DNA from 2 places in the Tsukamurella soli genome. Region 1 is predicted to be linked to the other one. Evidence: riboswitches for the same ligand, from Rfam matches in the RefSeq annotation. Region 1 holds a riboswitch; the other holds the start of a gene.

The links. A riboswitch is a leader RNA that binds a small molecule or an ion and turns the genes downstream of it on or off. The one in region 1 is predicted to bind S-adenosylmethionine.
Region 2: it holds a riboswitch for S-adenosylmethionine, as region 1 does, so the genes downstream of both, ABD908_RS18400 (aminotransferase class V-fold PLP-dependent enzyme) here and metX (homoserine O-acetyltransferase MetX) in region 1, are expected to answer to the same signal.

The regions. Positions count from the first base shown of each region.
Region 1 is NZ_BAABFR010000038.1:33,534-45,563, reverse strand. Features, by position in the region: gene ABD908_RS13555 (MFS transporter) at 207-1,439, opposite strand; SAM riboswitch class IV at 1,570-1,696, shown strand; gene metX (homoserine O-acetyltransferase MetX) at 1,704-2,912, shown strand; gene ABD908_RS13545 (hypothetical protein) at 2,956-4,455, opposite strand; gene ABD908_RS13540 (DUF3017 domain-containing protein) at 4,604-4,867, opposite strand; gene ABD908_RS13535 (bifunctional methylenetetrahydrofolate dehydrogenase/methenyltetrahydrofolate cyclohydrolase) at 4,930-5,790, opposite strand; gene ABD908_RS13530 (HdeD family acid-resistance protein) at 5,903-6,460, shown strand; gene ABD908_RS13525 (putative quinol monooxygenase) at 6,562-6,873, opposite strand; gene ABD908_RS13520 (tRNA (cytidine(34)-2'-O)-methyltransferase) at 7,001-7,465, shown strand; gene ABD908_RS13515 (methyltransferase domain-containing protein) at 7,525-8,355, shown strand; gene ABD908_RS13510 (universal stress protein) at 8,538-8,900, shown strand; gene ABD908_RS13505 (DoxX family protein) at 8,985-9,455, opposite strand; gene ABD908_RS13500 (AurF N-oxygenase family protein) at 9,765-10,745, shown strand; gene ABD908_RS13495 (SHOCT domain-containing protein) at 10,851-11,669, shown strand; gene ABD908_RS13490 (NtaA/DmoA family FMN-dependent monooxygenase) at 11,666-12,030, opposite strand, start outside.
Region 2 is NZ_BAABFR010000068.1:2,662-14,691, forward strand. Features, by position in the region: gene ABD908_RS18385 (cysteine hydrolase family protein) at 1-578, shown strand, start outside; gene ABD908_RS18390 (YbaK/EbsC family protein) at 660-1,154, opposite strand; gene ABD908_RS18395 (hypothetical protein) at 1,206-1,589, opposite strand; gene ABD908_RS18400 (aminotransferase class V-fold PLP-dependent enzyme) at 1,594-2,910, opposite strand; SAM riboswitch class IV at 2,965-3,080, opposite strand; gene ABD908_RS18405 (isochorismate synthase) at 3,208-4,278, shown strand; gene ABD908_RS18410 (hypothetical protein) at 4,308-4,784, opposite strand; gene ABD908_RS18415 (HAD-IIA family hydrolase) at 4,993-5,775, shown strand; gene ABD908_RS18420 (RtcB family protein) at 5,843-7,009, opposite strand; gene ABD908_RS18425 (O-succinylhomoserine sulfhydrylase) at 7,444-8,649, opposite strand; gene ABD908_RS18430 (rhodanese-like domain-containing protein) at 8,661-9,074, opposite strand; gene ABD908_RS18435 (Rv0361 family membrane protein) at 9,071-9,541, opposite strand; gene ABD908_RS18440 (FAD-dependent oxidoreductase) at 9,692-11,080, shown strand; gene ABD908_RS18445 (siderophore-interacting protein) at 11,293-12,009, shown strand.

The sequences.
Region 1 (12,030 bases):
TTCCCGGGGGCCGGGCTTGGGCGCCGACCCGTCGGCGGCATGGGACGCGCCCTGGGTGGCGACGGCGGCGGCCGCGTTCTGCGGGGCCGGGCTCTTGGAGCACGAGGCCAGGCCGAATGCGAGAAGCAGCGCCGTCACCAGACCGACAAGGGAGATCACTATCCTGCGCACGGCCTGCACGGTACCGGATCGCGCGGACTACGACGTCACGTGCGGGCGCGCGGTGGGCGAGCCGTGCGCGGGCGCGCGGTCGCGAATCCGACGCCCACCACCACGAGCCCGCCGACGGCGAGAACCGCACCGACCAACCCCGTCGCCGGGTAGCCCCAGCCGGCCTCGATCACCGCGCCGCCGAGCAGCGCACCCAGCGCGTTGGCGATGTTGAGGGCCGAGTGGTTCATGGTGGCGGCCAGTGTCTGGGCCTCCCCCGCCACGTCCATCAGTCGGGTCTGCAGCGCGGGCAGCATGCCGGCGCCGGTGAAGCCCACCAGGAACACCACGACGAACGCGGCGGCCGCGATGTGTACGAGGCCCGCGAACGCGAGCATGACCAGCGCGATGGCGACCAGCCCCGCGACCAGGGTCCGCGAGACCGATCGGTCGGCAGCGACGCCACCCGCGGTGTTCCCCGCGACCATCCCCACCCCGTACACGGCCAGGGCGAGCGGCACCGTCGCCTGCGACAGCCCGGTCACGGTGGTCAGCGTGGTGGACAGATAGGTGTACACCGCGAACATCCCGCCGAAGCCCACGACGCCGGTGCCCAGCGCGAACCACACCTGCGGGTTACGCAGGGCGCCCAGCTCCGCGACCGGATTGCTCGCGGGGACGTCGACGTGCGGCAGCCACGCCGCGATGGCCGCCACCGTCGCGATACCGATCACGACCACCAGCGCGAGCGCCCACCGCCAGCCGAGATCGTCGCCGATCCAGGTCGCGATCGGCACCCCCACCACATTCGCGACCGACAGCCCGAGCATCACCCGGCCGACGGCCCGGCCCCGGCCGTCCGGCCCCACCAGGTGCGCAGCGACGAGGGCCGCGACGCCGAAGTAGGCGCCGTGCGGTAGGCCGGCGAGGAACCGCGCGGCCATGAGCAGCGGGTACGACGGTGCGACTGCGGAGAGCCCGTTGCCCACGGTGAAGGCCACCATGAGCGCGATCAGCAGTATCCGCCTGGGGACGCGGGCGAACACGGTCGCGATGAGGGGTGCGCCCACGACCACGCCGGCCGCGTACGCCGCGATCACGTGGCCGGCGGTCGGCTCGGACACGCCGAGGTCGCCGGCGATGTCGGGCAGCAGGCCCATCGCCACGAACTCCGTGGTGCCGATGCCGAAGCCGCCGAGGGCCAACGCGAGCAGCGGTAGACCCGATCGGGTGGAGCGCCCGGTACGGGCGGTGCCGGAGGACGGAACGGACGACTCGAGGGTGCTCACGGCGCTGACCAACGCCGCTCGGGCGCCGCCCCTTCCCCGAGCCGGGTGTGAGAACAGCCACCGTCCGAGGTCCCGGACCCCAGTCCGCGGACTCCTGTGGGCATCCGGCCATCGGCTATCATCGTTGAACGGTCATGAGTGTCAGCGTCCAAGCCCCGGCTGGCTGGCCGGCAACCCTCCTCCGCGGTGGGGTGCCCCGGGTGATGACCAGGTTCCCCGGCGGCGGTGAGTTTCGCCCCGGGTGGCAAGCGCGACGGAGGATTCATGACTATCAGTGCAGTGCCGTACTCCCCCGGGCCGTACTCCCCCGGGCCGTACTCCCCCGGTCCGTGCGCCCGCGGCCCCCGCTCGGCGGCTCCCCGTTCCGCGACCGCATGGGCCACGCCGCCCGACGGCGCGCGGCAGTCGTTGTCGATCGGCGCGCTGCGTCTCGAGAGCGGCCAGGTCATCGACGACGTGACCATGGCGTTCCAGCGCTGGGGCCGACCCGATGCGGCGGCCGACAACATCGTCCTCGCGTTGCACGCGCTGACCGGCGACTCGCACGTCACGGGCCCCGCCGACGGTGACCACGGGTCGGCCGGCTGGTGGGACGGGTTGATCGGCTCGGGCGCGCCCGTCGACACCGACGAGTGGTGTGTGGTCTCGGCCAACGTCCTCGGCGGCTGCTCGGGGTCGACGGGGCCGAGCTCCGTCGCCGCCGACGGCCGGACGTTCGGCTCCCGCTTCCCGACGATCACCGTCCGCGACCAGGTGGCGGCCGAGCACGCTCTGCTCCGGCGGCTGGGCGTGACCGAGGTCGCCGCGGTGCTCGGCGGCTCTATGGGCGGCGCCCGGGCGCTCGAGTGGGCCATGATGTATCCCACCGAGGTGCGCGCGGCCCTGGTACTCGCCGTCGGGGCCCGCGCGACCGCCGACCAGATCGGCACCCAGACCACCCAGATCGAGGCGATCAAGGCCGATCCGCACTGGCAGGGCGGCGACTACCACGACTCGGACCGGTTGCCCGACGCCGGCCTCGGCGTCGCCCGACGGATCGCACACCTCACGTACCGCACCGAGATGGAGCTGGACGCGCGGTTCGGCAACTCGCCGCAGGGCACCGAGGACCCGCTGCGCGGCGGACGGTACGCGGTGACCTCCTACCTCGACCACCAGGCCGAGAAGCTGGTCGCCCGGTTCGACGCCGCCAGCTATGTGGCGCTGACCGAGGTGCTCAACCATCACGACGTCGGCCGCGGCCGGGGCGGAGTCGAGGCCGCGTTGCGCGACTGTCCGGTGCCGACGATCGTCGGCGGGATCGACTCGGACCGCCTGTACCCGCTGCACCTGCAGCAGGAGATCGCGGATCTGCTGCCGGGCTGCACCGGCCTGCGGGTGGTGCACTCGCGCGACGGGCACGACGCCTTCCTCACCGAGTTCGAGGCCGTCGGCGAGCTGCTCAGCGCGACGATGCAGCTGGCGCGGCGCTGACCCGACCCGGCGACTCGGTTCGAGTGACCCGCGACGAGGCCCGCTACGGGGGTCCGGGCGCGACCACCGCGCCGCCGGTCCGGTCCGGGCGCGGCAGCAGCCCGAAGGCGGGCGTCGGCGTGCCGTCGTCAGGGCTGGTCGTGGCTCCCGCGCCGGCGGCGCCGGGATCCGTCTCCGGCACATCCGTGGTCGGTGGCTCGCCGAGACCTACCCCGGCTCCCTCCCCACCGGCGCCGGTCGCACCCGCCGCAGGAAGCCCCGAAGTCCCGGCCGCACCGCCCGGCGCGATCGCGGTACCGGCGCGCAGCGGCCGCACGCCCGATGCCGCCGAGCCGGTCGGCCGGGTGCGCGTCTCGGTGCTGCTCGGCCGGGTCTGCGAGGGCTTCTCGATGGCGGTCGGCGTAGTGGTGTGCTGCGTGACGGTGGGCGGTGGGGTCGCGAAGATCGTCATCGCAGGCTCGCGCCCATAGGTCGTGACGACCGGCGGCAGAACCGTGACACCGGCACGGTCCCCCGGCGGAGTCGCGTCGTCGGTGGTGCGCACCGGCGGGTTGACCTCGGTCGCAACCGTGGCGACCGTGCCGGTACCCACCACGATCGGCCCATCTGCGGTCTCCGCCGCGGGCTGGGCGGTGGTCTGCGGCGGAACGCCGCCGACGTCGCCGACGGAGCCGATCGCCCCGGTGGCCAGGGTCGCCACCAGGCCGGCGCACAACAGCCCGGCGAGCACCATCAGGGGAAGTGCGAACCCGGTCAACCACGTCCCGCCGTCGACGGTCCGCAGCCTGCGCGCAGGCCGCCGGGATGCCGCACCGCCTCCGGCGGTGGCAACGACGCCTGCGCCTCCGGCCGTGGTGGCGGCCGTGGCTCGGGCCGCCACCGCGTCCGCCGCCACCAGCGCGGCCCCGGCCGCGAGGACCCCCTCGGGGTCCGTCGGGATGATCACGGGAAGGGCCGGCGACGCGTCGCGCGCGGCGGCGCGCACCTCGTCGGCGACGCTCGCCATCGCCGCACCGACGCCGTACAACACCATCGCCTGGGGCCGGACGGAGGTGACGCGGAGGGCGTCGGTGACGCGCGCCGCGACTCCGGCACCGTCGGCGGGGGCACTGCGAAGGACACCGCGCCACCGAACCGTGCCGGACGCCACCTCGACGACACTCATCCACAGCCCGGCGCCCACATCCACGAGCAGGACGGTGTCGTACCGGGCGATCGCACCGGTCGCGTCGAGACTCCGCAGGATCGCATCGATCTCGCCGACGATCGTGGCGGTGCGCCGCGGCCCGACGGAGCGCAGCCGCAGGCCGAACACGTCGCGACGACGGCGGCACGCGATGCCGTACGCGGTGATCGGCTCGTCCGAGTAGGCCTCGAGCAGGTCGAAACCGGACGTGATCCGCTCAGCGGGACAGATCGACGGGAAGCCACCGGGGTGGATCGCACGGGTCTGCCGCTCGGTCACCTCGCCGCCGTCGGTGGCGATCAGGGAGCAGTACACCAGTCCATGGTCGATGGACGCGCCGAGCGAGGCAGTCGCCATCACGCATCCTTCCCTGAACACAACGCGTCCCGCGTCGTCTCATCGACCCGCCGAGGTCACCATCGATACCGAATACATCCTAGCTTGATACCGAATCGTTACCGACACGGCTGATGAATTCGAACTTAAATATACAGAATCACGCAGGTCACTTGGTACCGAGCGGGCTGATCTGCCAGGCGATCACCAGGATGGCGGCAGACGCGAGCGCCAGCACTGTGGCGTCGAACACACGAGAGCGGACCCGCAACAGACCGGCCCGACGGTCGCTGAGGACGGCGCGCAGCACCGCGGCCACGCCGGTTCCCACGCCGAACACCACAAGGCCACGACGCCAGAAATCGAGGCCGATCAGCAGCATCGCCACGGCGAGGATCGCCACGACCACCGCGAACCCCGCGTTGGCGGTCACGGCCCGCACCGCGCGGGCACGGTGTAGGCGCTCGACAGGGGTGCGGTTGCGGGCCCGGCCGATCACACCGCGATGCCCGCCGCCCGCTCGGCGGCATCGATGACGTTGCCGAGCAGGAATGCGCGGGTCAGCGGCCCCACGCCGCCGGGGTTCGGGGACAGGAACCCGGCCACCTCCGCCACCGCCGGGTCGACGTCGCCGCGCAGTCCCTCGGGCGTGCGGCTCACGCCCACGTCGAGGACGGCGGCGCCTGGCTTGACCATGTCGGCGGTGATCAGACCCGGTCGGCCGGCAGCCGCGATCACGATGTCGGCACGCCGGACCTCGGCGGCGAGGTCCCGGGTGCCGGTGTGGCACAGGGTGACGGTGGAGTTCTCGCTGCGGCGCGTCAGGAGCAGGCCGATGGGTCGCCCCACGGTGACGCCGCGACCGACGACGGTGACGTGCGCCCCGTCGAGCTCGACGCCGTACCGGCGGAGCAGATAGACGATGCCGTGCGGCGTGCAGGGCAGCGGCCCCTCGGCCCCGAGCACGAGGCGGCCCAGGTTCACCGGATGCAGCCCGTCGGCATCCTTCGCGGGCGCGACACGCTCGAGGATGGCGTTCTCGTCGAGATGGCGAGGCAGCGGCAGCTGCACGATGTACCCGGTGCACTCGTCGTTCGCGTTGAGCTCGTCGATCACGTCCTCGAGCTCGGCCTGCGTCACCGTCGCCGGGAGATCGCGGCGGATGGAGGCGATGCCCACCTTCGCGCAGTCGGCGTGCTTGCCCCGGACGTATGACCGAGACCCGGGGTCGTCGCCGACCAGCACCGTACCGAGGCCGGGCGTGATCCCGCGTTCCCTCAGGGTCGTCACGCGGGTGCGGAACTGCTCGAACAACTCGTCACGGGTCGCCTTGCCGTCCAATACCGTCGCGGTCACGCGGAGAGTCTATCCACGGGCCACCGCCGCCCGCCGACGGTGGTGGGCCCGCGGCACACCGCGATTTCACGGCTACCCGGCGCCGGACGACGCGATGAGGCACGCTAAGCACGTGACCGTACCCACCAATCCCATCCGGCAGCTCGCCAACGCCACGTGGCAAGTGACCATCACCCTCGGCGTGGCCTCAGTGATCATCGGCGTCGCCATCCTCGCGTGGCCCGGGAAGTCCCTGCTCGTGGCCGGCTCGTTGTTCGCCGCCTACCTGCTCGTGAGCGGGTTCTTCCAGGTGGTCGCAGGGCTGTTCGGCGAGGGACACCACCGCATCCTGGGCATCGCGAGCGGCGCCCTGTCGATCATCCTCGGCTGCATCTGCCTGCGGAGCGCGGCCGAGACCCTGCTCCTGCTCGCCATCTGGATCGGCATCGGCTGGGTGTTCCGCGGGGTGTTCATCACCTCGAGCGCGGCGGGCGCACCCGAGGTGCCCAACCGTCCCTGGGCGGTCTTCACCGGCATCGTCACGGTGCTCGGCGGCATCGTGCTGTTGGTCAGCCCCTTCGGCTCGCTCGCGGTGCTGACGCTGGTGGCCGGGATCTGGGCAGTGGTCCTGGGCCTCATCGAGATCGTGTCGGGGTTCCAGCTGCGCAGGGCTGTCACCGCACACCTGTAACCCTCCCCCATCCCAACATGTGCGCCGTTCCGTCGACCCGACATGTGCACTGTTCCGTCGGTGCCGACCGACGGAACGGTGCACATGTTGGACCAGCCGGGCTACAGCTCGCCCTGCTCCTCGGTACCCGCGGGGAGCGGGGTCATCGTGGTCACCACGGGCGGCGCGGCGACGAGGCCCACGATCGCCGCCTGCAGGGCGCCGATCGCCTCGCCTCGCGAGTGGACGCCCAGCGCGTCCGCGCTGTCCCACTTCTCGATCATCGTGACGGTGCCGTCGGACGCATCGTGGATCGCGTACTTCCGGCAGCCCGGCTCGCCGTGCACAGCGGGCATGGCACCCCGCAGCGCGGCGACCAGCTCGTCCTTGCGTCCCTCCGTCGGCTGGAACACGGCCGTGACGATCACTGACACTGCTCTCTCCTCACGCTCTCACCGGCGCGCGCGATGTGCGGGCCGGTGGTTCGATTCGACCACTCCCGGTGCGCACGGCGGGGCGGATTACGTCGGCTGCCCGCCCGGTCTGCCAGACTGGGCGGTCGTGTTCCGGATTCTGTTCTTCGAGCCGCGCATCCCGCCCAACACCGGCAACGCGATCCGGCTGGCGGCGGCCACCGGCTGCGAGCTGCACCTGGTGGAGCCGCTCGGCTTCGACCTGTCCGAGCCCAAGTTGCGCCGGGCGGGGCTCGACTACCACGACCTCGCCGTGGTCACCGTCCACCCCAACCTGGCCGCGGCGTGGACGGCACTCGCACCCGAGCGGGTGTACGCGTTCACCTCGCACGCCACGCGGTTCCACCATCAGGTCGAATACCACCCCGGCGATGTGCTGTTGTTCGGCCCCGAGCCGACCGGGCTGCCCGCCGAGGTGCTCACCGACCCGCACGTCACCGAGCGGCTGCGGATCCCGATGCTCGCGGGGCGCCGATCGATGAACCTCGCCAACTCCGCATCGATCGTCGCCTACGAGGCCTGGCGGCAGCAGGGCTTCGACGGTGCCGTGTAGCGGCCTCGCGGCTCGGTGATCGCGGCCGGCTGCGTCCGAGCGGAGAATACGATCGTCGAGTGACCGACGCCGAGGGCTTCACCGCCGGGTCGATGTCCGCCGCGAACGCAGACGTGTTCGCGACGGCGTTGGACCGGCAGGCCGAGATGGATCTGATCCGCGATCTCCGCGAGTGGTGTCGCAGCCGGCTCGGGCTCCGCCCGGGCGCGACTGCGGTGGACGTCGGCTGCGGGACCGGAGCGGAGCTGCTCGAGCTGGCCCGGCTCGTCCAGCCCGGCGGCCGAGCGATCGGCGTGGATGCGAATCAACCGATGCTCGCGATCGCCCGACACCGGAGCAGTGGAATCCCGGGCGTCGAGGTGGTGGCGGGAGAAGCCTCGGAGCTCGGTCGGCTCGAGTCGGGCAGCGTCGACGCGATCGTCTGCGAGCGGGTCGTTCAGCACCTGACGTACGACCCCGTGCGGGCCTTCCGCGAGTTCGCGCGCGTCCTTGCTCCGGCCGGAGTGCTCGCCGTCACCGACACCGACTGGTCGTCGGCGCGACTGGTGGTGCGGGGCGACGAGGCCGCCACCGAGTACCTGAGAGAACTACGCGAGAAGCTGCCGGTGCGGCCCCTCGCGAATCAGCTCGCCGGCCTGAAGCTGGAGGAGTACTGCGTGGCGGCCGGGTTGGAGGTCGTCGCTCGGCGCACCGGCACGCTCGGGAATCTTGCGGCGGCGCTGCTGCAGGGAGCGAGGGACGGCATCCTTGCGTTGGCGGCAGCGCACCTGACACCCGGCGAGCGGGACGAAGCCGCTAGGACGCTGAACGCCGTGCTCGATGACGGACGACTCGAGCTCACCGTCGACCTGTATGCCGTGCTCGCGCGCCGCCCGCTGGCGCACAGCTGAGCGCGACGACCATCGGGTGCGTGAAACAGCGCCACCCACCACACAGCCGGTCGCGGCTGCGAGCGAGCGGTGCGGTCGGTGACGTCGATGTCCGCAGTGATCCAGCAGCTGCCGTGGAAGACGACCAGCGCGAGGAACGGCCTGTGCTGCACCACCCAAACACAACCATTAGACTTAATGTCATGACAATCATTGCAGCTGTCACAGACAGTCCCGAGGGCGCGTTGGCGCTCTCCGAAGGTGTCGCCGAGGCGAAGAGGCTCGGCACCGAACTCGTCGCCGTGAACCTCGGCCTCATCCCCCTCGACGTATCGCCGCACGGCGCCGAGGTACCGATCACCGTCGTCGATCGCGTCGGGAGGGGCGACCGGGACCCTGTCGACGCTGTTCTCGACCAGATCACGAGCCACGGCGCGACCCGCCTCGTGATCGGAGTCAAACGCCGCTCTGCGGTGGGGAAGGCCGTCCTGGGCAGCGTGAGCCAGCGCCTCCTGCTGCACGCGCCCGTTCCCGTCCTGGCGGTCAAACTCCCCGAGAACCACTGAGATCTCCGCTACAAACTTAAATCTCCAGTACAGGGTCAGCCGGCTCCAGCCGCCTGGACCGGCTTGCCCGGTACGCCCCACCCCTCAGTCGACATCGACGACACCCGGCCGGGACGCCGCGACCGACCGTCGCGCACCGCCCCGGAGCCGGGCACCGACAAGCCCGTCGATCGACGGCGCACCGGGCCCGAGAAAGACGAGCACGAAGAAGCTCCAGCAGAACAACACCGCGGCCTCGCCCCCGTTCGCGATCGGGAACAACCCCTTGTGCGCGTGCACGGTGAAGTACGCGAACGCCATGGTGCCCGAGCAGAGGAACGCGGCACCGCGGGTGACGCAGCCCGCCGCGACGAGCACGCCGCCGACGAGTTCGATCACGCCGCCCCACCAGTGCGGCCACTCGCCCACCGGACCGTGGAACCGCATGCGGGCATCCGGCAGGCCGAACAAGGTCGACGCCCCGTGGCAGGCGAACAGGAATCCGATGACCAACCGGTAGGCGGCCAGGGCGACCGCCTGCACGTGGCGCAGGGATCGAGATGTGTCTCGGCTCATGTCGATGCGTCCTTCAACGGTCGGAGTGCCGCGATCGTATCGTCGCCACGACCCCGCCACCGAGAGCGTCGGTCGCGCTCTTCCTGGATCCGGCATCAATCGGACTTCCACGACAGTCGCGGCCGCGTGGGCGGCTCAGCTACCGCTATTCGATCAGACAGGATCGTGAATTCTGTCTACCGACAGTGATAGCCTGGCCTTAAGGACATATCATGAGACGCTGCGACCTGCAGATACTCGTGTGACCATCGTGTCCAGCCCGCGAAGGAGAAGATCATGCGAACCCTTCCTCTCACCCACACAGCGCGGATGCGCGGTCGCCGCCTGCCCGGCCAGGACGAGTACGAACAGAATCTGCGCGACCTATCGGACGCGTCGGTGCACCGCAACTTCGACCCGTACATCGACATCGACTGGGACTCCCCCAAGCTCGCCATCGTCCCGGACGACCCGCGTTGGGTGCTGTCCGACAGGATCGATCCGATCGGCCGCACCGACTGGTACAAGGCGCAGCCGCTGGAGAAGCAGATCAAGATGGGCATGTGGCGCCAGGCCAATGTCGCGAAGGTCGGGTTGCAGTTCGAGTCCGTCCTCATCCGCGGGCTGATGCAGTACACGGCGGCCCAGCCGAACGACTCCGTCGAGTTCCGCTACGCGACGCACGAGGCCAAGGAGGAGTGCAACCACACCCTCATGTTCCAGGAGTTCGTCAACCGGATCGGTGCGGACGTCCCGGGCGGTCAGTGGTGGTTCCGGCGGCTGTCGCTCTTCATCCCCCTCGCGGCGACCACGTTCCCCACGATCTTCTACATGGGCGTGCTCGGCGGCGAGGAGCCGATCGACCACATCCAGAAGCAGTTCCTCCGGTCCACCGAGGGCCAGCACCCCGCGATGACGGCCGTGATGCAGTTGCACGTCGCCGAGGAGGCGCGGCACATCTCGTTCGCCCACCAGCGCCTCGAGCAGGTCATCCCCGCCCGCGGCCCACTCCCCCGCTTCCTGCTGTCGCTGGCCCTGCCGATCGTGATGCGGGTACTGCTCACCGCGATCGCGGTGCCGCCGCGCCAGTTCCGCCGGGAGTTCGACATCCCGCGCGAGGTGTGGCACGAGATGTACTGGCGCTCACCGGAATCCAAGGAGACGAAGCGCGAGGTGTTCGGCGACGTCCGGCTGCTGGCCAAGCGCACGGGCCTGATGAACCCCGTGTCGCGGCTGGTCTGGCGCGCGCTGGGCATCGACGGTCGCGCATCCCGCTTCCGCAGCGAGCCTGCGTACTCCGCTGCCGCCTGACCGACCGTCGCGTGACCGGTCACGGGCGTACTCTGGCTGCGCACGGCCAGGACAGACGTGAACCGGTACTGACGACGAGGGATTCATCATCATGACGGCAGCATCATGACGGCAGCGATCTCCCCTGAGGCACAGAACACCATCACCGATATCGCCGAGCGCCATGGGCTCTCCCGCGACGCGGTGACTGCCATGCTCCTGGCGCTTCGCGCCGGCGGCGGCACCATGGCCCAGTTCTCCATTCCCGAGCTCGGGGGCTCCGGCCAATGGATGCGCGGCGGCATGACGATGGTGGGCGGCAACATGTTCGACAACGCGCTCAAGGCGCGCGTCGATTCGCTGTGCGCCGAGTTGTCCCAGCTGCTCGCGACCACCACGGTGTTCGATTCCCCCACGGCGTCCGCCCAGGCCGGTGCATCGACCAGCTGGTGGCCCGCCGACCTCGGCGTGCCGAGCGCCTCCGGCGGGCAGAACGACGCACGCTACGCGGTCTTCCCCGGCACCCGGCGGCTGGCGATCCGAATCGACGGCACCACCAAGGTCTTCGACACCGGTGAGCACCGCATCGGTGGAGTCCAGCAGCAGCAAGGCGGCGGGTACGGCGAGGTCCGATTCACCAGCCAGCTGGGCACCTTCGCGGTGTCCAGCCTCCCGGAGCTCGGCGCGCAGCAGGTGTCCGAGACTCCGGCCGCGGCGCCCGCACCGAAGCACCGGTCCACCCCGGGAACGGCGCCGCAGGTCGCACCCGAGCCGACAGGCCCCGTTCCCCGCGCGTCCGAGCCGACACCCGCGACGCCCGGCACACCCGACGACCCTTCGGTCATCGTCGCAACCATCGAGTCACTGGCCGAACTCCATCGGCGCGGCATCCTCACCGACGACGAGTTCGCTGCGAAGAAGGCCGAGCTGCTCGGCCGGCTCTAAGCGCGAGGCGGCAGCGGCGGCAGCTCCAGGTTCTCACGGAGGGTGCGGCCCCGATAGTCCTCGCCGACGATCCCGCGTCGGCGAAGCACCGGCAGTAGGCCCTCGGCCACGAATTCGTACGTGCGCGGATCCGTGAGGCCTCCGAGGGAGACCACGTCGAGGACACCTGCCCGGTACCGCTCCTCGATCGCGTCGGCGATCTGCTCCGGCGTTCCGGCGACCGCCCAGTGCCCGGTGTCCTGCGCCGCGACGATCAACTCACGCAGCGTCTTTCCCGACGCGGCGAGGCGACCGAAGATCTCGACCCGCCCCTGCCGCCGGTTCACGGCGGCCGCATCGGGGATCAGTTCCACCGGAAGCG
Region 2 (12,030 bases), on a different contig from region 1:
GGACCGCGGTCGTGCTCATCGAATACCAGAACGAGTTCACGTCGGAGGGTGGCGTCCTCCACGGCGCGGTCGCCGAGGTCATGGACAAGACCGGCATGCTGGCGCGGACGGTGGCATTCGTCGATCGGGCCCGCGCGGCCGGCGTCACCGTGATGCACGCACCGATCAGCTTCGCGCCCGGCTACGCCGAGCTGACGCGCCATCCCTACGGAATCCTCGCCGGCGTCGTCGAGGGCAATGCGTTCGTGAAGGGCACGTGGGGCGCGGCGATCGTAGACGAACTCACGCCCGCCGACGGGGACATCGTGATCGAGGGCAAGCGCGGGCTGGACACGTTCGCGAGCACCAACCTCGACTTCATCCTGCGCAGCAAGGGCATCGACACCGTCATCCTCGGCGGGTTCCTCACCAACTGCTGCGTAGAGTCGACGATGCGCTCGGCCTACGAGAACGGGTATCGCGTGATCACCCTGACCGACTGCGTCGCGGCCACGTCGGTGGCCGAGCACGACAACGCGATCAGCTTCGACTACCCGATGTTCTCGCTGCCGATGGAATCGGGCGAGGTACCGCTGTAGGCCTGGTCGGGATCACGGCCACAGCGAGCCGGCAACGCCGTCACGAGGACACCCGTCCGCAGCGGCCGAGAACCTGACCACTCACTCCGCGGTCTGCACCACCCGTGCACCGGTGAGTGCCACCAGCGCGTCGAATGTGGTCGCGAAGATCGCGTCGTGCTCCCCCGCCGCCGCGTACAGCGTCGGGTAGTCGCGCAGGGACTCGTCGATCACCGTCTCGAGCGGCGCGGGGTGGCCCACCGGAGAGACGCCCCCGATCACCTGCCCGGACGCCACCCGCACCTGCTCCGGCGTGGCCCGCTTGATCCGAGTGCGGCCCAATCGCGCCGCGAGCCCCGCGGTGTCGACGCGGTGCGCCCCGGACGACAGCACCAGGAGCGGAGCAGCGTCCGCCATGAACACCAGGCTGTTGGTGATCGCGCCCACCGCACACCCGAGCGCGGCCGCGGCGGCCGTCGCCGTCGGCGCGGAATCCGTGCGTTGCACCGTGTTCGGGTGACCTGCCGCAGCCAGCGCGGCGATCACCTCGCGGGTTCGGGCGGAGAAGTCGAAGGGCGCGGCGGCAGGATCCGGCATACCCCCAAGGATGTCAGATCCTTCCGCCGCCCCGTCGAGCTGCGGCCCCTGCTACGCCGCGAGCAGGCCGGCGATCAGCTCCGCCGTCCGCGCTCCGCCCACCGGCCGCAGCACCACCGCGTCGGCCACCTCCGCGGCGTAGACGTCCTCGATCAGCGACCGCAGCCCATGGGGCGTGCCGACGTAGGTGACGCCGTCGCCGGGACCGACGTACGCGGCGCGGGCGTCGGCCGCGCGCTCGTCCAGCACCACGTCCACCTCGAGCGCCGCCACGACTGCGTCCGGGTCACGGCCGTCGCGCTCGGCGTCCGCCCGCAGATAGCCCCGCTCGAGCTGCGCACGGCGCAGATCGGCGGCGCGGAAACGCGTGAGGCCGGAGACTGCGGAGGCGCCCTCGACGGCGACGACCAGGGCTGGGCGGGCGGAGGTGGTCATAGGACTACTTGTTCCTTCCAGTGACGAGCTCGGCGATGGCATCCACCAGGCGGCGGACATCGGTTTCCGTGGTCCCGAGGCCGAGGCTGGCGCGCACGGCACCGTCTGGCACCCCGAGGCGGGCGACGATCGGGTGCGCGCAGAACCTGCCGTCCCGCACGCCGATGCCGTGCTGGTCGGAGAGGTACTCGGCGACCTCGCGGGGCGCGACACCGTCGACGGTGAACGCGACGATCCCGACCCGCTCGACCGAGTCCACCCAGATGCGCAGCTCGCGGACCCCGTCGATGTCGGCCAGACCCGCGGACAGCAGCTCGGTGAGGAACCGCTCGTGCTCCGCGGCCTCGTCGGTGAGCCTGGTCAGCTCGACGGCCGCCGCGGCGATCGCCACGGCGCCGAGCACGTTGGGCGAGCCGGCCTCGTGGCGTGCGGGCCCCGTGTGCCAGGCGACCTCGACCGAGCGGGCGACGGGCTTCCCGATCACCTCGTAGGTGGCGCCACCGCCGTAGCGGTAGGGGTCGGCATCGTCGAGCCAGTCCGCCCGGCCCACGAGCACGCCCGCACCGTACGGCGCGTAGAGCTTGTGGCCGGAGAAGGCGAGGTAGTCGATCCCGCTGTCTCGCAACGAAATCCGACGGTGCGGGGCCAGTTGGGCGGCGTCCACGCAGATCCGTGCGCCGTATCGGTGCGCGATCGCGGCCAGCCGCCGCACCGGCAGTACCTCGCCGGTCACGTTGGACGCGCCGGTCACCGACAGCAGCGCCGCGGGGCGCCGGGACAGCTCAGCCTCGACGGCCGCCAGCGTCCCCTCGATCGACAGCGGGGCGCACACCACCCGCACGCCGCCGTGCTGCCACGGCAGCAGGTTCGCGTGGTGCTCTGCGTCGAGCACCACCACCTCGCCGGGGACGCAGCGCGCGAGCAGGTTGAGCGAGTCCGTGGTGTTGCCTGTGAAGATGACGTGGTCATCGTCGCGAGCACCGACGAACTCGGCGACCGTGGCGCGCGCCGACTCGTACCGAGCGGTGGAACGCTGCGAGAGGTAGCCAGCGCCGCGGTGCACGCTGGCGTACTCGCCGAGGGCGGTGGCGACCGCGCGCTGGACGGCCTCGAGGGCCGGCGCGCTGGCGGCGTAGTCGAGATTCGCGTAGCGAACGGTGGCCCCGTCGGTGAGCGGCACGTACTCGGCGGCGCCGGAGACCACCGCCAGCGGTCCGACGGTGACAGGCCCCGCAGGGCAGGGGGCGGCGTCGTCGCGCAGCGTGGTGTTGCGGGCGGCCTCGTGGCGGGCCAGGACGGGGGTCTCGAGCACAGCGGTCATCAGATTCTTTCCTCACGTGTCGTAAGGACTCACCGGAAGATGACACCGCCGGTGAATCCGCGCTTGCCGCACACGTTCGTGTGGTGCGGCCAGGTCGTCACCCGGAGCACCCCACCGCGGAGGAGGGTTGCCGACCAGCGAGCCGGGGCTTGTCGCTGGCACTCATGACCTGAGTCGAGGATGCGCCATCGATGCGGTGTCGGTCAACAATTCGAATCACACTGCCATCCAATCGGCCCGGAGCGTGCCGCCGAGGGAACCGGGAGACTCTCAGGTTGCGGCGGGTAGCGTCGGCCCGTGAGATTCGCCCTGTCCCGACCCGGCCGGTCCCTGCTGGCCGACGGCGTAGACGCCGCGTTCACGGACCCGCACGCAGCCGCCGCCGCGCTGGCGGCCGAGCGGGTGGGCCTCGTCGTCGGGGCGCTGCCGTTCGACCACGCCGACCCCGCCGCCCTGGTGACGCCCGCGGACGCGACCTTCCACGCCGGCCCTCTGCCACTGTTCGCCGGCCGCCCGCTCCCCCGGTTCAACCGCTGCGACGTGACCACCCGCGCCGAGCACCGCGCCCGCGTCGCCGTCGCCGTCGCGCGGATCCGCGCCGGCGAGTTGGGCAAGGTGGTCCTCGCCCGCGCCATCGAACTGCGCGCCGATGGCGAGCTCGACCCCGCCGAGGTCTTCGACCGCCTCCTCGCGGGATCCCAGGACGGCGACGCCTATCTCGCCGACCTGTCCGCCGCCGGCCCGGAGTACGACGGTGCCGTGCTCGCCGGCTCGATGCCGGAGTCGCTGGTGCGCACCGAGGGATCGCGGGTGTTCTGCGCGCCGTTCGCCGGCACCGTCGCCCGCGGCGCCACCGAGGCGCAGGACCGGGCCGCCGCCGAGGCGCTGCTCGCGTCGGCGAAGGACCGCGAGGAACACGCGTTCGTGGTCGACTGGATCGCGGAGCGCCTGGCGCCGCTGTGCAGCGAGCTGGAGGTGCCGACGGTGCCGCAGGTCGCCTCGACGCCGCAGGTCTGGCATCTGTGGACGCCGATCCGCGGGCGGCTCGCCCGGGCGACGACGGCGCTCGATGTGGCGCTCACCCTGTACCCGACGCCGGCGGTGTGCGGGACGCCCGCCGACGCCGCGCGCGCCACGATCGCCGAGCTCGAGGGGCCGCGGGGGTTCTACGGGGGCTCCGTCGGGTGGGCCGATTCCGACGGGAACGGCGAATGGATGGTCGCGCTGCGGTGCGCCGAGCTGCGCCCCGCCGAGGGTCGCGTGCGCGCGTGGGCCGGAGGCGGCATCGTGGCCGACAGCGACCCCGACGCCGAGTACGACGAGACGACAGCGAAATTCGGGACGGTGCTGCGGGCGCTGGGGGTGTAGGTCGTGTCTCGTCGGTCGTGGAACGCGGCTCAGGCGACGACGGTGGGGTCGCCCGCCTCCACGACCGCCATCCAGTCGGCGGTCCACACCCGGACCGGCGCACCGATGTCGGGCACCTGGGTCTGCAGCAGCCGCTCCGCGCCGCCGTGCCAGCGCGCCGTCAGCGGCGGTCCCGCGTCGGGCGTGACCTCGAGGGTGAAGCCGGATACGCCGCCCGACTCGGCGAGCGCGACGTCCCGCGCGGTGACGCGCCCCGCCGCCATCCGAGCCCCGGCGCACCTGGTCGTCCACGCTCGCGCGGAGTCCCGCTCGCGCCTGGCCCGGGCGATCGACGTCAGGTAGGCGGCCCAGAATCCGGCCAGAACGACCACGATCATCACCGTGAACACGGCCGTGAACCACCAGCCCGGCATCGGTTGCGTCCACAGCACCGAGAGCCCTGCCAGCCCGATCACCGTTCCGACGGCCGATACCGCCACCATCACGCCGCGCGCACGATCACTCATCCGTGGCGCGTATCGCATCGCCGCAGGGGGTCGCGCCGACTCCGGAAAACGCGTCACGAGATGAACGACATGCCCGACCGGGGGTTCACCGAGGTCCGCCACGCCCCCATCCTATGGTCCGAGGTGCGCAACAGCCGCATCGGCGAGATCCGTAGTGGCGGAGGCCACCCGACCCGCCGGTAACCTCCTTCGCCGATAGTGTTGGGCCATGGCGCATTGGCACTACCTCATGGACATGGACGGCGTGCTGGTGCACGAGGAGCACGTGATCCCCGGCGCGGATGCATTCATCGCCGAGCTCACCGCGTCCGAGACCCCGTACATGGTGCTGACCAACAACTCGATCCGCACGCCCCGGGATCTGCGGGCGCGCCTACTGTCGAGCGGACTGGACATCCCCGAGGAGAAGATCTGGACGTCGGCGCTGGCCACGGCGAAATTCCTCGCCGACCAGCGGCCGGGTGGCAGCGCGTACGTGGTCGGCGAGTCCGGGCTCACCACGGCGCTGCACGACGCCGGGTATGTGATGACCGAGAGCGACCCGGACTACGTCGTGCTGGGCGAGACCCGGACCTACTCGTTCGAGGCGATCACCACGGCGATCCGGCTGATCGAGCGCGGATCCCGGTTCATCGCGACCAACCCGGACCCGACCGGCCCGTCGAAGGAGGGCTCGCTGCCCGCGACCGGCGCGGTGGCCGCCTTGATCCGGGAGGCCACCGGCCGCAACCCGTACTACGTGGGCAAGCCGAACTCGCTGATGATGCGTTCTGCGTTGCGCGCCTTGGGAACCCACTCCGAGACCACGCTGATGATCGGCGACCGCATGGACACCGACATCGTGTGCGGGCTCGAAGCCGGGCTCCGGACGATCCTCGTGATGACGGGGATCACCACCCACGCCACGATGGAGCAGTTCCCCTACCGTCCGACCCTGGTGGTCGACTCCGTCGCCGACCTGGTCGGCCACACGGCGGATCCCTTCGCGTGAGGCTCGCGGCGCAGCGAGTTGCGGATGGGTCGCTAGGCGGACCATCCGCGACCCGCTGAGCACCGGCCTACTGCCCCTTGACATTCACCAACTGGCGCAGCGTCGCTCGAACCTCGACCAGGTCGGCCGCGTCGGCCATCACGCGGTCGATCGGCTTGTACGCCTGCGGGATCTCGTCGATGAAGGCCGCGTCGTCACGGAACTCGATGCCCGCCATGGCCTCCCGCAGCTGCTCGTGCGTGAACGTCCGGCGTGCCGCCGACCGCGAGTACTCGCGGCCCGCGCCGTGCGGGGAACTGTTCAGCGCCAGCAGGTCACCCTTGCCGGATACGACGTAGGACGCCGTGCCCATCGACCCGGGGATCAACCCCGGCCGGCCCTCGTCCGCCTGGATCGCTCCCTTACGGGACACCCACACGTCCTTGCCGAAGTGCTTCTCCCGCTTGGTGAAGTTGTGGTGACAGTTCACCCTCTCGACCTCGACGACCGGCGTCCCCACCCACTCACCGACCTGGCGCAGCACGCGGTCCATCATCTCCTCGCGATTGAGCGCGGCGAACCGCTGCGCCCAGGTCAGCTCGGCGATGTAGCGACGGAACTCGTCCGTGCCCTCGACGAGGTAGGCCAGGTCGGGGTCGGGCAGGTCGATCCACCACTGCTTGCACAGGCGGGCCGCGACGGCGATGTGGTGCTGCGCGATCTTGTTGCCGACTCCGCGGGATCCGGAGTGCAGGAAGGCCCACACGTTGCCGGCCCGATCCCTGCTCAACTCGATGAAGTGGTTGCCGGAGCCCAACGTCCCCAACTGCAGCCGCCAGCTCCCGGTGTACGAGTCGGGATCGAACCCGGCGCGCTCGGCGAGCGCCTCCAGCTCGATGATCCTCGGCTCTGCGGTCGCGACGACCTTGCGGTTGTACCGACCGAACGACAGCGGCACCGCGCGCTCGATCGCGTCGCGCACGGGCGACCGGTCGGTCGGCAGGTGGTCGACTGTGAACTGGGTTCGCACAGCGATCATCCCGCAGCCGATGTCCACGCCGACGGCCGCCGGGATGACGGCGCCGAGCGTAGGGATCACCGAGCCCACTGTGGCCCCTTTGCCCAGGTGGGCGTCGGGCATCAGTGCGATGTGTGGGTAGATGAACGGCAGCTTCGCCGTGGTGATCGCCTGCTCGCGGGTCTTGTCGTCCAGGATGGACGCCCACGAGATCAAGCGCTTGTCGATCTTCTCCATGTCGTCGTACCACCGGCGGTGGCACGGATTCCTCTCTGTGCGATGGTTTCTCGCCGACCGAGAGGATGCGCATGCAGCGCAGAAGGTCCCGGACCGGCTGAATGAGCCCCGGCCCGGGCGCCGCAGGCTATGCGAGCACGTGGAACCGGCGGTACCCCTGGAGGAGGTACCGCAGTCGCCGCGAGTTCGACATAGCCATAGCGCTCAGGTTAGGTGCGGCCCGACAAGCCGCGCAACGGATTTACGGCTCGGGCAGCGCCCGCTCGCAGCCGCAACGGTGACGATGCGGCGCTGCGGAAGGCTCGGCGTCGACACACATCGTCCACATCGCCTACGCGACCGAAAAGTGCTCGCGCTGCAGTTCATCCCACCGCGGCAGCACCTTTCGGTCGCGTAGACCTCGGCTCGGGATCAATAGCGCCAGGACACCTGGGCTACAGCGCGCGATCGAGGTCCGCGATCAGGTCGTCGACGTTCTCCAGCCCCACCGACAGGCGCACGGTCCCGTCGGTCAGGCCGATGGCGGCGCGGCCGTCGGGGCCCATGGCGCGGTGGGTGGTGGTGGCCGGATGGGTGATGAGCGACTTGGCGTCGCCGAAGTTGTTCGAGATGTCGACGATCTGCAGCGCGTCCAGTACCGCGAAGGCGCGGTCCTTGCCGGAGAGTCCGTCGGCGTCGGCCAGCGCGAACGTGATCACCGTTCCGCCGCCGGACATCTGGCGCTTGGCGAGCTCGTGCTGCGGGTGCGACTCGAGGAAGGGGTACAGCGTCCACTCGACACCCGGGTGCGTGTCCAGGAACTCGGCGATCCGCAACGCGCTCGCCATCGACTTCTCCGCGCGCAGCGACAGCGTCTCGAGTCCCTTGAGCAGCACCCACGCGTTGAACGGCGCGAGGGCAGGGCCGGTGTGCCGCATCAGGGTCTGCACGGGTCCGTCGACGTACTCGCGCGTGCCCAGGATCGCGCCGCCCATGACGCGGCCCTGCCCGTCCATAGTCTTGGTGCCGGAGTGCACGATCACGTCGGCCCCCAGCTCGAGGGACTTCTGCACGCCGACGGGCGTGAAGCCGGAGTCGACCACGACCTGGGCACCGGCGGCGTGCGCCAGCTCGGACACGGCGGCGATGTCGACCATCGTCTGCATCGGGTTCGCCGGGGTCTCGAAGAACACCGCCTGCGCCGGGGTCGACAGCGCCCGCTCCCACTGCGCCAGGTCCTCGCCGTCCACGAACTCGGTCTCGATCCCCCACCGCGGCAGGATCTCGTTGCACACGACGAAGCACGACCCGAACAGCGACCGCGCGGCGACGAGGCGATCGCCGGCCTTCAGCAGCGCGCCGAGCGCGGTGAACACCGCCGACATCCCCGTCGCCGTCGCGAAGCACGCCTCGGCCCCCTCGAGCAACCGCAGTCGCTCCTCGAAGACGGCCGTCGTGGGGTTGCCGTAGCGGGAGTAGACGAACCGGTCGATATCACCCTTGAACGCCGCCTCCGCCGCAGCCGCGCTGGTGTACGTGTACCCGGAGTTCAGGTACAGCGCCTCCGAGGTCTCCTCGAAGTTCGAGCGCAGAAGGCCGCCCCGCACCGCGAGGGTCTCATAGGCGACGCCGTCGGGCAGGGACGAGTCGAAGTTGGTCACGACGCCAGATTCTAGAACTGCCGCCAGGGCAGGCCCACCGCGCGCCACCCGGCGACGCCACGGTGACCGTCCTCGCCCAGCGGCCCCTCGAAGCCGTCGAGCACGTTGTACGCCGGGCCGATGCCCGCGCGGGTCGCGGCCTCGGCCGCCCCGATCGACCGATGGCCCGACCGGCAGATGAAGGCGACCGGCACCCCGTCGGTGACCCCGGCCCGCCGCAGGTCGGCAACGAATCGCGAGTTCAGCTCACCATCGGGAAAGGTCTGCCACTGCGCCAACACCAGCTGCTTGCCCAACCTCACGAGGTCGGGGACGCCGACATAGTTCCACTCGGCGTCGGTGCGGCAGTCGACGAGGATGGCGCTCGCATCGCCCTGCAGCAACTCCCAGGTCGCGGCGGGGGTGAGGTCTCCGGCATAGCTCATGAGCACATCTTCCACTTCCCGCCCTCGCGGACGAACTTCGCGTGCTGCGTCTGCTCCCCAAGCTTGGCGTAATGCAGCACCAGGTTCGCGGTCGCGGTGTCGCCCGAGACAGTGAGTTTCGTCACATCACCGGCGTCCAGTTTGACGTCGCCGTCCTTGTCGACGGCCGCCTTGCGTGCGTCGGCGAAGCCCTTCTCCGGGGGGAACGACGGTGCCTGACGATCCTTCGCGCACGTGTTGGCGACCAGGTCCGCGTACCGCCCCTTGTTCAGCGCGCCGTAGTACTGCCCGATGGTCACCTGGATCTGCGCGGGGTCGTTGAGCCGGTCTTTCGCAGGTCGGACGGTGTTCCAGAGCAGGACGCCGCCGATCCCCACGACGGCCACCACCAACGCCACCACGAACGGGGCCGCGGACAGACCACCACCGCCGCGCTCGGCCGGTCGCCCCTGGCTTGCCTTCGGCACGGTCATCACCCTCGCTCGCATCGCCTGGCGGGTCGCGCGACTGTTCGATTCCGCTCAGTCGCTCCCCCGGAATAGGGATCTGCGATTAGCCCGAACTAACCTGGAGGGGACGACAACCGCAGAGCTGCTGACAAAGGTAACCGAAGCTATATGACCGATCCGAACCGCCCGTTGCGCATCGCCATCGTCGGCGCCGGGCCCGCCGGGATCTACGCGGCGGACGCACTGATGAAGTCCGATGAGGCCAAGGACTCTGGCGTCAGCATCGACCTGTTCGAGAAGATGCCCGCCCCGTTCGGCCTGATCCGGTACGGCGTCGCGCCGGACCACCCGCGCATCAAGGGCATCATCACCGCGCTGCACAAGGTCCTCGACAAGCCCCAGGTGCGCCTCCTCGGCAACCTGGACTTCGGCAAGGACTTCACGATGGAGGACGTGCGCCGCCACTACGACGCCGTGATCTTCTCCACCGGCGCGGTCGCCGACCGCACACTCGACATCCCGGGCATCGAGCTCGACGGCAGCTACGGTGCCGCCGAGTTCGTGGCCTGGTACGACGGGCACCCGGACTTCCCGCGCGAATGGCCGCTCGACGCCGAGAAGGTCGCCGTGCTGGGTGTCGGCAACGTGGGCCTCGACGTGGCCCGCGTGCTGGCGAAGACCGCGGACGAGCTGCTGGTCACAGAGATCCCGCCGAACGTCTACGAGGGCCTCAAGGAGAACAAGGCCGTCGAGGTGCACGTGTTCGGTCGCCGCGGGCCGGCGCAGGTGAAGTTCACTCCGCTCGAGCTCAAGGAGCTGGACCACTCGGAGACCATCGAGGTGATCGTCAGCCCCGAGGACATCGAGTACGACGAGGGCTCCGCCACCGCGCGACGCCAGTCGAAGATCACCGACCAGGTGGCCACGATCCTGGAGAACTACGCGATCCGCGAGGGCAACGACCGGCCGCACAAGCTGTTCATCCACCTCTTCGAGTCGCCCGTCGAGATCCTCGGCGAGGACGGCAAGGTGGTGGGCCTGCGGACGGAACGCACCGAGCTGACCGGCGACGGCAACGTCCGCGGGACCGGCCGCACCACCGACTGGGAGGTCGGCGCCGTGTACCGGGCGGTCGGCTATCTGTCCAACGATCTACCCGACATCCCCTGGGACGACCAGGCCGGCGTGATCCCCAACGAGGCCGGCCGCGTGATCGACGGTGGTGAGCATCTCCAGTCGGTGTACACCACCGGCTGGATCAAGCGCGGCCCCGTCGGCCTCATCGGCCACACCAAGGGCGACGCCAACGAGACCGTCGCGTGCCTCCTCGAGGACTTCCACGCCGGTCGGCTGAACACCCCCGCCGAGCCGGACCCCGAGGCGGTGACCACGTGGCTCGACGATCACGAGACGCCGTACACCACGTGGGACGGCTGGTATCGCCTCGATGAGCACGAGCGCAGCCTGGGTGAGGCCGAGGGGCGCGAGCGCGTCAAGGTCGTGGAGCGGCACGACATGCTGGCCGCCTCCGAGCCCGCCAAGGTGCAGCAGGCGTAGGGCTTGTCCCGATGGAAGGGGCGCGACCGATCCGGTCGCGCCCCTTCCCCGTCTCGTCAGCCATGAACCCACCATCGCAGCCGGTCCGATTGCGGCCACCCCCTCAGCCGCACCGTCGGGACACACCGTATTCGTGGGGGCGCCGACTACGCAGCACCGGCCCGCTGACGCGTGCACCGCGGGCGTACCTCAACTTAGGGTAGGCTCAGTTCATGGGACGAGGCGTGACGGGACTGATCCTCAAGGCGCTGCGCGCCGACGACTACGTGTTCACGGTGGTGTCGAAGGAGCGGGTCAATGATCATTTCCACCGTATCCGGTTCTCCGGCGAGGGTTTTCTCGCAGGGCACCCGTGGTATCCCACGATGTGGGTACGCCTGTGGATTCCGAAGAGCGGTGCGGCCAGCGCAGACGACGACGAGGGCACGCTGGTCCAGCGCGGCTACACGATCGTCGAGCCCGACGGTGACGAGTTCACCATCGAGTTCGCGGTCCACGACGGGCCCGCGCCACGGTGGGCCGTCGACGCCGAGCCCGGCGACACCATCGGCGCCACACTGATGGGCTCGAACTTCGACTTCCCGGAGACGCCGCCCACGGAATACGTGCTGGTCGGCGACGCCGCGTCGCTGCCAGCGATCAACTCGCTGCTCGACGCGGCGAATGCACCGGCGCGGGTGTTCCTCGAATACCAGCACGAGCAGGAGCGCGAGCTACCGGTACGCGGCGGCGAAGTCACGTGGGTCCCCCGCACCGACCGCGGCGCCGGCCTCGTCGATGCCGTCGCGGCCGCCGGGGTGAGACCCGACGCCTTCGTCTGGGTGGCCGCCGAGTCCCGCGCCACCCGCGAGTCGGTCAAAGCGGCCAAGCGGCAGGCGACACTCGCGAAGACCCACGTCAAGTCGCAGGCCTACTGGTTGGACCGATAGGCCAGGTCGGACCGATAGGCC